Regions from separate parts of the Lactobacillus sp. XV31L genome, predicted to be linked through region 2. Evidence: predicted binding sites of a transcription regulator. Region 2 holds the regulator's gene; each other region holds the start of a gene.

Region 1 (4,497 bases), on a different contig from region 2:
GGATCCATTAAGTGACTGTACACCTTGTTGCCAACTTTTAGGTAACGCTCGTAGATGCCAGATGTAACTGCAGTGGCATTGCGCTCGGGAAGTTCTCCAATTGCGGTGCCGCGACCTGCCTTGGGATCCTGGATGCCAACTGACCAGTCTCCCTTGTTGGTTGGCGAAACACCCAGTACATAAACGTTGCCACCTAAGTCAATGATTGCATTGGCTACGCCATGGGCTTTAAGCACCTTCATAATTTCATCAGAGATAAACCCCTTGGCCATACCCCCAAGGTCAAGCATCATGCCCCGCTTTTTAAGAAAGACCGTTTGCTTGTGCTTGTTAAAGACTACATTATGGTAATTAACTAGGGGTAAGCGCTTCTTAATAGTGCTGTCTTTAGGCTTGTGGGCATCAGGAAAGCCAATGCGCCACAGGCTGGTGATAGGCCCAATGGTTAAGTCAAATGTGCCAGCGGAAATCTTGCTATAGTAGTGGGCATCTTTGCACATGCGGTAGATGGTGGGGCTAACCTTAACCGGGTGAACTCCGGCATACTTGTTGATCTTATCAATTTCACTGCCCTTTTGGTTGACTGTGGTTTCGTGGGCAAGCACTTTGAGTCGGTTAAAGCCAGCTTCAAGTGCGGACTTCTTGTGCTTGTTATAAATCTTGATCGTGCAGACTGTTCCCATCATGAACCTGGTATCTGAAGTTGGCGTTGTGGTGAGTTCGGTCTTGGGTCTTGCAGAGTGCTGACTTTGAATGGAACAAGCTGCAAGGGCTAGTTCTGCTAATAGCAGTTCAATTAGTAACAAGGGCTTATGAATTCGCTTAATCATGCTAAATCTCCTAATAAAAAAGGAGCGGCGATTATGTCACTCTTTTTTTGGTTACTTATTGTTATTTTTATTCTTGATATACAATATTGTCAACCTTAATGGTTGAAGTGTCACCCTTTTGAGCAGCATTGATTAGTTGTTCTGCATAAGCAATAAATGAGTGGGAGGATTCAGTGGCACCTGAGACTACCTGGACCTTTTCCATGTTGCCATTAGACTTGAGGAATTCTTTTTCTAGTTTTGGAATGTATTCCTTAGGACCGGTCTTGGTAATCTTCTTCATTTGTTTTTCGTAGCCAGCGTTCTTAGTCTTGGAAACGCCCTTCTTGTTTACTTGGTCGTACTTAAAGTCGCTAATCTTGCCATTTTTGACTACCATTGTGTAAGTTTGCCGGTAGCCGTGACTGTAATTTTGTTCTTCCAGCTTGTATGTGCCGTCCTTCATCTTCTTGTCATTATTGATATGAATAGTTGACGTGTCACCTTTTTGGGCAGCTTGAGTTAACTGGTTGACATAGTTTTTCATTGTCATACTTGAACTAGTAGCACCAGAAACAACTTGAATGGCACTTGCGTTGGCACCATTTGCAGCAAAAGACTTTTGCAATGCAGGAATGTATTCTTTTGGTCCAATTTTTTCTTTAGAATACTTCTTCATCTGTGATTCGTACTTGGCGTCTTTAGCCTTGGACTTACCGTCTTTATTGACGTAGTCATAACTTGTGTTAGTCACCTTGCCATTCTTGACAGTCATTGCCATCTTAACCCGGTAACCATTAAAATAGTTGTCTTCTGCGAGCTTGTAAGTGCCATCTTGCAACTTGGCACCTGCAACTTGCTTGCCAGTCTTTTTCTTAGTCACCGTGCTTACCTTGGACTTGGAAGAACTGCTTGAAGAGTTCTTGCTAGCAGTTGTGGAGCATGCACTGAGCAATAAAGCAGAAAGAGCAAGCATACCGGCATGGTAAATAAATTTGTTATTTTTCATAATGTCACTATCTCCTTGATTAATAGAATTAACAGCAAAACAATTGTGTAAACATTCACTTAATTAGATTATAAAATACCTGTAAGCTTTATGCAACAGCTAGGGTCAAATTGATAATCCTTTTATTAATAGCATAGAAAGCGAATTACAGGACGAACATCTTATCATATTGTGAAAGTTGCTACTTTACCATGTGTCAAAAATCTAGTATAATGTACGTTATAGAAAGCGATTATTATTGAAAGGGTGTTAAAAAGTGGCTGAAACAAATATTGTCGTGATTGGCGGAGGCTTTGCGGGGCTCTATACTACCAAGCATCTCGCTAAAAAACTAAAAAGGCGTAAGGATATCAAGATTACGCTCATTGACAAGGAACCCTACATGACGATGGTAACGCTGCTGCACGAGGTGGCAGTTGACAGAACGGAACCCAAGACTTTGCAATTTGACTTGCAGCGCTTGTTTTCACGGCGGAAAAATGTTGATGTTGTGACTGATAACGTGACTAAGATTGATCAAACTGCCAAGCAGGTCGTAGGCGACAATGGCGTTTACCCTTATGACTATGTTGTGTTAGCAATCGGTTCACAACCCAATGACTTTGGCACGCCAGGCGTTAAAGAGTATGGCTATACCCTGGCTAGCATGGATGATGCTACTAAGCTGCGCGACCATATTGATGAAATGGTCCGTCTTGGAGCAAAAGAACGCGACCCTGAAAAACGAGCCCAATATCTCACCTTTACAATCGTTGGTACCGGCTTTTCCGGAACGGAGACGGCTGGTGAATTGAATGCCTGGCGTCAAACACTTGCCCAAAAATACCACATTGAAAAAGACGAAATGAAAGTCACAATGATGGAAATGGCGCCAACCGTCATGAATATGCTTGACCGACCTAATGCTGACAAGGCTAAAGAATACCTTATCAAACATGGCGTTGATATCAGAACTAATACGGGTGTGGTTGGCGTTCATGAGGACCACATCGATATTAAGGGAGGAACTTCATTTCCAACCAGGACCTTAATCTGGACTGCAGGCGTGAAGGCTAATGATGCCGCTAAGGACTTTGGCTTTGAGACTGCCCGTGCCGGTCGGATCGTGGTTAATGAATATTCACAAATCCCGACTGATCCTCATGTTTATGTCATTGGTGACGTTGCTATGTATGATGCAGACGGCACTGGTCGCGGTGAACCACAAATAGTGCAGTGTGCAGAAGCTGCGGGCAAGTGTGCAATGAAGAACATCCTCAGCCAGATTGATGGTGGGGAACCAGTGAAGTTCAGTGCCAGTTATGCCGGCTTCATGATCTCGCTTGGGCCTAAATGGGGCGTGGCCTCCTTAGCCAATATTTTCCACCTTAGTGGGTTCTTTGCCGTCTTGATCAAAGATCTGGTTGACATGATCTATTTCATGGAAATTTATTCAGGTTACTACCTCTTCCAATTTGTTATGGACAAGTGGTTCCGGACTAAGAGACAGACGATGTGGCGCGGCAACCTTAACCGTTACGGCAATGTCTTATGGACAGTTCCATTGCGTATTTATTTGGGCATGATGTGGTTAATTGACTGCTGGTATAAGGTCCAGGGCAGTGGTTCCTGGTTTACCAACAAATTGCAGCTGCACTTCCCTTGGTTAGTGCAAGCTGCTACTAGCGGAGCTTCGCAAAAAGCCGCTGCAACAACTGCTGCCACCGGCAAGGCAGCAACTAGCGCTGCACCGACAATCTTTTCTTTGAACTATGACTTTGGTCACTCACCGATGCCGGTATTTGATAAAATGCCAAGCTGGGTGCAGGCAATCACAAAAGTTTTAATCCCTAATAAAGAAGCAGCGCTGGCTGCTCAAAAGGTGATGACTTGTATGGAGATAGCTATAGGCATCTTGCTAGTGCTGGGGTTGTGCACCTGGCTAGCAGGGGGCTTGAGTGCCGTGCTGGTAGCCACTTTCTGCCTGTCTGGGATGAATTACTGGGTGAACGTATGGATGATCTTTGCAGCTATTGCAATCATGAACGGTTCGGGCCGGGCGTTTGGTCTTGATATGTGGTTTGTGCCATGGCTAGAAAAGAAGGCCACTAAGTGGCGGTATGGCATACTGAAATCGATTTATCATGTGGACAAAAATGGAATAAAAAACTAGTAGCGATAATTCTTTAAAAGTCCTATAGTCTTATCTATAAGACTTTTTTAGTTTAATCAGCGTGAGGTTTTCTGATTGTGAAAATATTGAAGCGGCTAAAACTGGGTGATTTATTCATCATTGTGGCAGTAGTGATTATTAGTTTTCTGCCTTGGAGCGTACTTCTGTCTGCTCAAAAAGAAGGCAGCAATCTCGTTGCCATAATTAAAGTAAACAACCGCCAGGTGAAGAAGCTGAGTCTAGATCAAGATACAACTTGGACATATCGGCAAGGCGGAAAGCTTAATATTGTGCAAGTGAAAAAGCATAAAATTCGCATGATTGACGCAAACTGCAAGGATCAAGTGTGCGTTAAGGAAGGCTGGAAAAGCAAAAGTGAAGACACGATAGTATGCTTGCCCCACAAGTTTTTAGTTGAGCTGAAAGATGAAAGCAAATCCAATGAAATTGATGAGTAAAAATTGACTGCATTATGACTAAAGCAAATAAAAGCCTATATAATTACGTATTCACGGGAATCTTGTGTG
Region 2 (4,497 bases):
TTCATCAGAACCAGCACCATCAACAATAGTTGTGGAGTCCTTGGTAATGGTGATACGACGTGCTTGACCTAATTGATCAATCTTGGTGTCCTTAAGTTCAAGACCTAAGTCTTCCGTAATAACTGTACCACCAGTCAAAGCAGCAATATCTTGCAATTGTTCCTTGCGCCGGTCGCCAAAGCCTGGAGCCTTAACAGCAACAACGTTAAAGGTTCCACGGATCTTGTTCAATACCAGAGTTGGCAGAGCTTCGCCCGAAACATCGTCAGCAATAATAAGTAATGACTTGCCTTGTTGAACAATTTCTTGCAAGAGTGGCAAAATGTCTTGAATGTTGGAAATCTTCTTGTCAGTGATTAAAACGTAAGGATTATCCAAGTCTGCTTCCATTTTGTCGTTGTCAGTTACCATGTATTGTGACAGGTAACCGCGATCAAACTGCATCCCTTCAACTACAGACAGTTCAGTTTCGATTCCACGGGAATCTTCAATTGTAATCACACCGTCGTTGCCCACCTTCTCCATTGCGTCAGCAATCAAGTCGCCAACTTCTTTGGAAGCTGAAGAAACAGAAGCAACTTGGGCAATTTGATCCTTGGATGAAACCGTGTGGCTAATCTTGTGCAATTCATCCGTCACGGCTTTAGTGGCCTTCTCAATTCCGCGGCGAACGCCCACTGGGTTGGCACCGGCAGTAACATTCTTCATGCCTTCACGGATAATTGCTTGGGTTAATACAACTGCAGTCGTAGTCCCGTCACCGGCAATATCATTGGTCTTTTGTGCAGCTTCGGCAACCAACTTGGCGCCCATGTTCTCGTAGTGGTCCTTAAGTTCAATTGCCTTAGCAATAGTCACACCATCGTTAGTGATGTCTGGATTGCCGTAAGATTGCTCCAAAACAACGTTTCTGCCCTTAGGACCAATTGTGGCCTTAACAGTGTCAGCTAACTTATCAACACCCTTTAATAAAGAACGTCTTGCTTTCTCTGAAAATTTAATATCTTTTGCCATTTTATCTGCTCCCTAATTACTTAACGATTGCTAGAATGTCTTTTTCATGAAGGACTAAGTACTTCTCACCATCATACTTAACGTCAGTGCCAGAGTACTTATCGTAAAGAACAACGTCACCCTTCTTCACAGTCATTGGGATCTTGTTGCCATTTTCAGCATAAGTTCCTTCACCAACAGCGATAATTTCGCCCTCGGTTGGTTTTTGTTTAGCATTAGAAGCAAGGACGATTCCGCCTACGGTCTTTTCTTCTTCATCTTTAACTTTAACGATCACGCGATCACCTATTGGTTGTAACACGTTTGTCCCTCCTAATTATTGAAATATTTTTTTGTCAACTGTTAGCACTCATATTTGCCAAGTGCTAACTTACAATTAAGATAATAACCCCTTTGCGCTAAAAATGCAAGAAAAAATTAGCACTTTTTTAGTTAAAGTGCTAATTTGCTTTTTTCTTAATATTGGCGGTTTTTTAAAAGGTCTTGCTATTTGCTTTTGTCACTGTCAAGAAAGTAGATCAGAGTTTGGAGCTCGGTGGCCAGGTCAACATTTTGAATCCGCACGCCAGTCGGCGCTGAAAGTCTAATCGGCGTGAAGTTCATAATTCCCCTAATGCCAGACTCAATCATTTCATCAGCAGTGCTCTGGGCAGTGTCAGCCGGGACGGTGAGGATGGCAATTGAAATCTGTTGGTCACTCAGCTGGGTCTTGAGCTCGCTCATCTCATAAACGGGAACGCCGCTCAGAATTTTACCCGTAATTTTAGGATCTATATCAAAAGCACAGGAAATGCGAATATTGTTGCTACGCTTAAAATTGTAGTTAAGCAGGGCATGACCTAAGTTGCCCACACCTACCAGAGCCACATTGGTCAAAGTATCCTGGTTCAGAATCTTTTTAAAAAAGGAAAGCAAACTCTTTACATCATAACCATACCCACGCTTGCCTAAAGCACCAAAGTATGAGAAGTCGCGCCGAATCGAAGCACTATCAACCTGAACTGCCTCTGATAATTCAGTTGAAGAAACTTTTTCTTTGCCCGCTTCATTCAAGATGATCAGATAACGGTAATAAAGTGGTAACCGTTTGGCCGTTGCCGTGGGTATTTTTATTTTTTCCATTTTTTAAAGAGCCTCCAAATTTGTTCTTGTGATTTGTTCATCAATCAGTATTATTCTACCTACATTTTAGCAAGATATGCAAATATTTTTTTCACAATCTATCAAATTTTATCATAATGTTATGGTCTTGTATAATTGACTTTATTATTGTAACCCAGTAAGGATGCCTGACTTAATATAGGAAAACAACAAACCAGCGAGCAGGCTGGGAATCTATTCCAGCTTTTCCCTTTCGTATGCTAAAATGGTCACTAGGTGAAAAAATATGATAATTGCACAAGGACACGACTTAGAAAAACAATTTGGGGCTAACACACTCTTTAGTCACGTCAATTTTTCAATTGCAGCAAACGCACGCATTGGATTAGTAGGACCAAACGGGGTAGGCAAGACTACCCTGCTCAAAATTATGACTGGCGAAGAAGAGGCCACGCACGGAGAATTTACTGTTAACAAGGATACCGCTGTTGGCTACATTGCCCAGGAAAATGGCTTAAACGAAGAGAACAGTATTTGGGATGAAATGGAGAGTGTTTTTGCTCCTATCATCAACATGGGGAAAAAGCTGGCCCAGATGCAGCAGTCAATTGCAGACCATCCCGAAGACCGGGCCTTGCTCAAGCAATACGACCAAATGCAGTTCAGCTTCGAAGAAGAAGGCGGTTATACTTATCAGGCTGATATCAAGAGTATTTTGAATGGCTTTAACTTTCCTTCAAGCACGTGGACCAAGATTATTGGCAGCCTTTCAGGCGGTGAAAAAACTCGCCTGGCCTTTGTCAAACTCTTATTGCGCAAGCCACCCCTGCTCTTGCTTGATGAACCAACCAACTACTTGGACATGGACACGCTGGACTGGCTAGAAAACTTCCTTAAAAGTTATACAGGTGCCATCTTGGTAGTATCACACGACCAGTACTTTTTGGACCACCTGGCCACGCAGATTTTCGAATTGCAGTTTGGTCACTTGACTGCCTTTAAGGGCAACTACTCTGACTACGTAAAAGAGCGCGAATTGCGCGACCGCCAACAGGAAGAAGCCTTCGAAAAGCAGCAAGAAAAAATTAAAAAAGATGAAGAATTCATCCAGAAAAATATCGTCCGGGCCACAACAACTAAACGGGCCCAAAGTCGGCGCAAGCAACTGGAAAAAATTGAGCGAATTACGCCACCCAAACATAAAAACAAGGTGCGGATCAATTTTGCAAGTGAACGACCGTCAGGCAAGGAGGTACTGATCCTGCATGACTTGACCATCGGCTACCCTAACAAGACGATGGTGCAAGATATTTCTTTGCAGGTCAACAAGGGCGACCGGGTTGCCGTTATCGGTGCCAACGGCATTGGGAAGTCAACCCTGCTTAAAACTATTATGAAAAAGCTAACTCCTAAAGGTGGATCCATTAAGTATGGTGCCTCTTTGGATATCGGCTACTACGACCAGGAGCTTCAGCTATTGCAACCTGGTAAAACCGTATTAGACACGATTTGGGACCGCCACAAAATGATGCCCGAAAAAGATGTGCGGTCAATTTTGGCTAGTTTCCTGTTTACGGCCAAGGACATTGACAAGACTGTCGGACAACTATCTGGGGGCCAAAAGGCTCGGTTGACACTGATCGTTTTAGCGCTGGAACACAACAACTTTTTATTGATGGACGAGCCCACCAACCACTTAGACCTTGAAGCCAAAGAGGTCTTAGAGCAGGCACTGCAGAAGTTTGACGGCACCCTGCTCTTTGTCTCTCATGACCGCTACTTTATCGACCAATTAGCCAACAAGATTGTCGAAGTTAAAGATGGATCTGCCCAAGTGTACGACGGTGACTATACTTACTACTTGGAAGAAAAAAACAAGCGCGAAAATGCTGCCAGCACGGCTGAAGCTTCTTCGATAGCTACGAATCCATCAGGGGAAAAGACGACCAAACTATCCTACCAGGAGCAAAAGCAGCGTGATTCGCAAAAGCGCAAGTTGGAACGGGCCGTTGATGATCTTGAAGCCAAGATCGACCAACTTGAACAAGAACAAGAAAATATCCAAAACCAGATGGCTGACCCAGAAATTGCGACCAACTTTGACAAGCTGGGGCCGCTGCAAGACCAGCTGACTGCAATTCAAACAGACTTGAACAAGGCCAACAGTGACTGGGAGCAAGCCTTGACAGAACTAGAAGATTTTGAATAAAAATTAAAAATGATTTGGAACAGTACTGCTGCTCCAAGTCATTTTTTGTGTCTAATTTTATTTTTAACAATTTATTCGCCACGTCAATGGACGTGATGGAAGTGTCACCTGCTTGCAATCAAGGTAACCTAGTCGCATTCTGCCGCAAATTCTAGGCAAAGAAAAATCCAATC
Region 3 (4,497 bases), on a different contig from region 2:
AAGCAGATCATATGATCTGCTTTTATATTTTATATTTTGCTTAATTAATCTTCTTCAAGGCATCCTCAACCGCAGCTTTTAAACTGCGTGTGGTATTTGATGCACCCGAAACGGCATCAACATCAACACTGTTTGCTTCAACCATTTTCTGAGGCAGCACTTTGATTGCCCTTTGGCCATAGTCTTCAGACTCTGCTTGCTTTAAAACTTCAATCTGCTTCAAGTTCTTTTGCTTATCTGCCGTTACTCTGACCACAATCTCATCGCCCATGCCTTGGTTAGACTTGCCAATGTACTGGTCTGGACCTGTTTGATAGTCGGCCTTCTTAATGTCAGAGGCAAGGACATGACGTGACGCTGGCTTAGAAGCAGCTACCTCTAAGTAGTCTGCATCATCTTTAGGCTGAGCCGCATTTTGCCCTACGATTTTACCAAAGATTAGGCAGTCGGCCAAGTCCGAGCCGCCTTGATACAAGTTTGCCATGTTGCTACCAAGCTCGCCGGCACCATACAAGTGTGGAATTGGTTTCCGGTCTGGGTTAAGAATTTCAGCGTGGGCATTTCTTCTTGGACCAGCTTCGGACCAACCAATTGTCTGCACCAACGGAATGGCATAATATGGGCCACTTTCAGAAAATTCACTCAGGGTTTCTGGTGCACGGTGGAAGGCATAATCATGCTTTTGGTCGGCAAAGAAGTTGAATTCATCAATGGTACCCTGCAATTTTTCTGTTGTGACGTCAATCTTTTCTGCTAGCTCACTGACAGAAGCAGCCTTGACCACAGAGTTGAGTGCCTTATTATCAGGGAAGGTGTCAATTTGACTGATCTCGTCATACTTCTTTTGGTCAAAGATAAGATATGGCTTAATTGGGTTAAGCGGTTTATACCACGAACCATGATTTTCAACATAACCTTCCCGAGCTGGCTGGTCTTCTTTGAAGTAACGCGTACCATCATCACCAACAGTAAAGATGCTGCCAGTATTAAAGACCGGATTGCCCATATAAAACGGGGCACGCTTCATGTCTGGCTCATAGAAGGCAAAACTCTGCTGAAAGCCACCAGAAGCATACATCGACATGTGCCACATATCAGCTCCAGCTTCATGAGCTAAGTCAATGCCCTTACCCTTATTTGTACAGCGAACCAACCGGTACCAACTTGTGTGAGCCAATATAGTCCTGAATCATTTGTTGATTATTTTCAAGTCCGCCTGTTGCTAGCACCACGCCGTTCTTAGCAAAAATATTCAACAAGGTGTGGTCACGTTCAATTTGAGCACCAACTACCTTACGGTTAGGTGCTTGCAACAAGTGGACAACTGGTGAAGAATACCAAACATCAATTTGATCGCTGCGATCAAGCACATTTTGCCTTAAAGTATTCCATAAGGCAGCGTCAAAAATGCCTGGTTTTAACGTAATCATATCGTAGCTTTTAGCTCCTGGCAGATTGGAATGATCTGCAATTACTGCATCATCAGGCAGACCTAAAATTGTTTTATAGCTAAATGGTTGACTAACTCCCAAATACTTTTTAAAGTATTCTTTCATATGCGCTATGCCATGAACAACAACATCTTCAACTTCTGGATCAATTTCAAAATGTTGTGCTAAATGTTCATAGTACTGTCGGTAGTCGGATTCACTGCTGCTATAACCTACCAATTCCCCTGCATACCTAGTATTGCCGCCTTCATGTCCTTCGGGGGGCAGAATCGACGATTAATACTTTGGCACCATTGTCAGCAGCAAAGCGGGCAGCCGTAGCACCGGCCCCACCAAAGCCAAGGACAATGACATCATAGCTTGCATCATAATTTGTATTTTTGTTTACGATCATTGCATGTATCTCCTTATATTTAGCAAAATTATAACTACCGTACTTTTATATGTTAATTTTATCACATAAGCGCTTACATTAGAATTATATACAGAGAATATTTTTAAATACAGCTTCTTTGCATGCAAAAAGTCGTCCACCTTTTTCGGTAAGCGACTTTACTTAGTTAATTACTCGAGGCCAACTTGATGGAAAATTTCATCAACATGACGCAAGTGATAATGGTAATCAAAGGCATCGGCGACATCATCTTCGGACAAGTAATTCATGATTGTGCTGTCTTCAACCAACTTTCTAAAAGAAGTCCCTTCATCCCATGCCTTAGCCGTTAATTTTTGGATCATATCATAGGCTTCCTCGCGGCTCAAACATGCTTCATCAATCAGCTTAAGCAGCACGCGCTGTGAATAAATTAGACCATATGTCTTGTCCATATTCTTGCGCATGGTTTCAGGGAAAACATCCAGATTAGCCAAGATGCGGTCAATGCGCGCAAGCATGTAATCGATGCCAACGGTGGCATCAGGCAAAACAATTCGTTCTGCACTGGAATGAGAAATATCTCGCTCGTGCCACAGAGTAACATCTTCATAAGCCGTAACAATGTGACCACGCATAATGCGAGCCATACCGCATAAATTCTCGCAGCCGATTGGATTGCGCTTATGTGGCATTGCAGATGAGCCCTTTTGGCCAGAGCGAAAATGTTCTTCTACCTCGTGAATTTCTGAGCGCTGCAAGTTGCGAATCTCTGTTGCCCAATTTTCAATACTTGTCGCAATTAGCGCCAAAGTAGCGATATATTCTGCGTGCAGATCTCGCGGTAAGACTTGACTGGTAATCGGCTGCTTGGTTAAGCCCAACTGTTTCAATACAATAGTCTCAACTTCTGGTGGGACATTAGCAAAGGTGCCAACGGCTCCAGAGATTTTCCCTGATTCAACGCCGCGCGCTGCATGTTCAAAACGGTCAATATCACGACTTATCTCCGCATACCAGCGGGCCAGCTTTAGACCAAAAGTGGTTGGCTCAGCTTGAACGCCATGAGTGCGGCCCATTTCGAGCGTGTTTTTGTACTTAAGAGCTTGGGCAGCAATCGTTTTCTTCAACTGGCGCAAGTCTTGCCTAATAATGGCATCGGCTTGTTTGAGCAGATAACCCTGAGCCGTATCAACCACATCAGTTGAAGTAAGGCCAAAGTGGACCCATTTTTTCTCTGGACCCAAGCTCTCAGAAATCGTTCGGGTAAAGGCAACGACGTCATGGTGCGTTTCTTCTTCCAGTTCAGCAACACGGGCAGCCGTAAAACTGGCGTTGTGGGCAATTTTAGCAGCGTCTTCTTGGGGTATCTCGCCTAGCTCGCTCCATGCATTAACCGCTGCAACTTCTACTTTCAGCCAAGCGGCATACTTATTTTCATCTGTCCAGACCTGGCCCATTTCAGGACGCGTGTATCGCTCTAGCATTGTCTACATCTCCCATGGATTTTGCAAAACAATTGTTTGCTCACGATCCGGACCAATTGATACCGTTACAAGCGGCACACCAACTATGTCTGAGATGCGCTGCAAGAATTTTTGCGCATTCTCTGGCAAATCTGACCATGACTTAGCCCCGGTAATGTCTTCTTTCCAAGCGGGCAACTCTTCATAAACTGGCTTGCACCGATTTAACTCCTTCAAGCTGGCTGGATAATAGTCAATCTTCTGACCATCCAACTCGTATGCCGTGGCAATTTTGACCGTTTCAAAACCACTAAAAATGTCAAGCAAGTTAAGGCTTAATGCGTTAATACCAGCAACCCGCTTGGCATGCCGCAAAGCAACAGCATCAAACCACCCCACCCGGCGCGGACGACCAGTAACTGTACCATATTCATGGGCGGTTTCACGAATACGGTCACCTGTATCATTAAGTAATTCAGTTGGAAAAGGACCTGCACCAACACGAGTTGTATATGCTTTGCAGACACCAATCACGGTATGCAGCTGGTTGGCACCGATGCCAATGCCGCTGGCAATTCCACCAGAAATTGTGTTTGATGACGTCACAAAGGGATAGGTCCCCTCATCAATATCCAGCATAATGCCTTGTGCCCCTTCAAAGAGGACATGCTCATCATGATCTAGAGCCGTACTAACAAGTAGCGAAGTGTCGGTCACGTACTGCTTCAACTTTTGACCATATTCATAGTACTTGGCAAAGATATCATCAAAGTTAAGTGCAGCCTTTCCATACACCTTGGTGAACAATTCATTCTTTTCTTCAAGATTAGCACGCAACTTAGCAGCAAAAGTATCCTCTTCTAGCAAATCGCAAACACGGATGCCGCTTCTTGAAGCCTTGTCCATATATGCTGGCCCAATGCCATTCTTGGTTGTGCCAATCTTGCTGGCTCCCTTTGCCTTTTCCTGATACTCGTCCAGCAAGATATGGTAGGGCATGATAATGTGCGCCCGATTGGAAATTCGGAGCGTGTTAGTCTCAATTCCATTTTGCTTTAAATTAGTCAGCTCACCAAGCAGAACTTCGGGATTAATAACAACCCCGTTACCAATCACTGCACCCTTGCTAGAGGCAAAAATTCCCGATGGCGTCAAGCGCATCTTAAAGGTCTTGCCATCCATTTCAATGGTATGTCCGGCATTGTTG

What was found. Region 2 encodes Rex, which represses fermentation and respiration genes when NADH is low (regulators of the CRP and FNR family bind a similar motif). Its sites were predicted from a motif close to TTGTGAANTANTTCACAA; they were not measured.
Region 1: the regulator Rex is predicted to act here: its motif matches at 1,862-1,879, upstream of pplA (extracellular electron transfer flavoprotein PplA).
Region 3: the regulator Rex is predicted to act here: its motif matches at 1,895-1,912, upstream of AC2JF7_RS00860 (FAD-binding protein).

Annotation. Positions count from the first base shown of each region.
Region 1 is NZ_JBWXGC010000007.1:20,712-25,208, reverse strand. It holds gene AC2JF7_RS05845 (FAD:protein FMN transferase) at 1-830, opposite strand, end outside; gene pplA (extracellular electron transfer flavoprotein PplA) at 898-1,818, opposite strand; gene AC2JF7_RS05835 (FAD-dependent oxidoreductase) at 2,075-3,970, shown strand; gene AC2JF7_RS05830 (NusG domain II-containing protein) at 4,048-4,428, shown strand; gene AC2JF7_RS05825 (Gx transporter family protein) at 4,443-4,497, shown strand, end outside.
Region 2 is NZ_JBWXGC010000009.1:14,331-18,827, forward strand. It holds gene groL (chaperonin GroEL) at 1-1,014, opposite strand, end outside; gene groES (co-chaperone GroES) at 1,031-1,315, opposite strand; gene AC2JF7_RS06865 (redox-sensing transcriptional repressor Rex) at 1,501-2,136, opposite strand; gene AC2JF7_RS06870 (ABC-F family ATP-binding cassette domain-containing protein) at 2,402-4,324, shown strand.
Region 3 is NZ_JBWXGC010000001.1:184,137-188,633, forward strand. It holds gene AC2JF7_RS00850 (FMN-binding protein) at 41-1,153, opposite strand; gene AC2JF7_RS00855 (FAD-binding protein) at 1,134-1,670, opposite strand; gene AC2JF7_RS00860 (FAD-binding protein) at 1,699-1,845, opposite strand; gene purB (adenylosuccinate lyase) at 2,016-3,311, opposite strand; gene AC2JF7_RS00870 (adenylosuccinate synthase) at 3,315-4,497, opposite strand, start outside.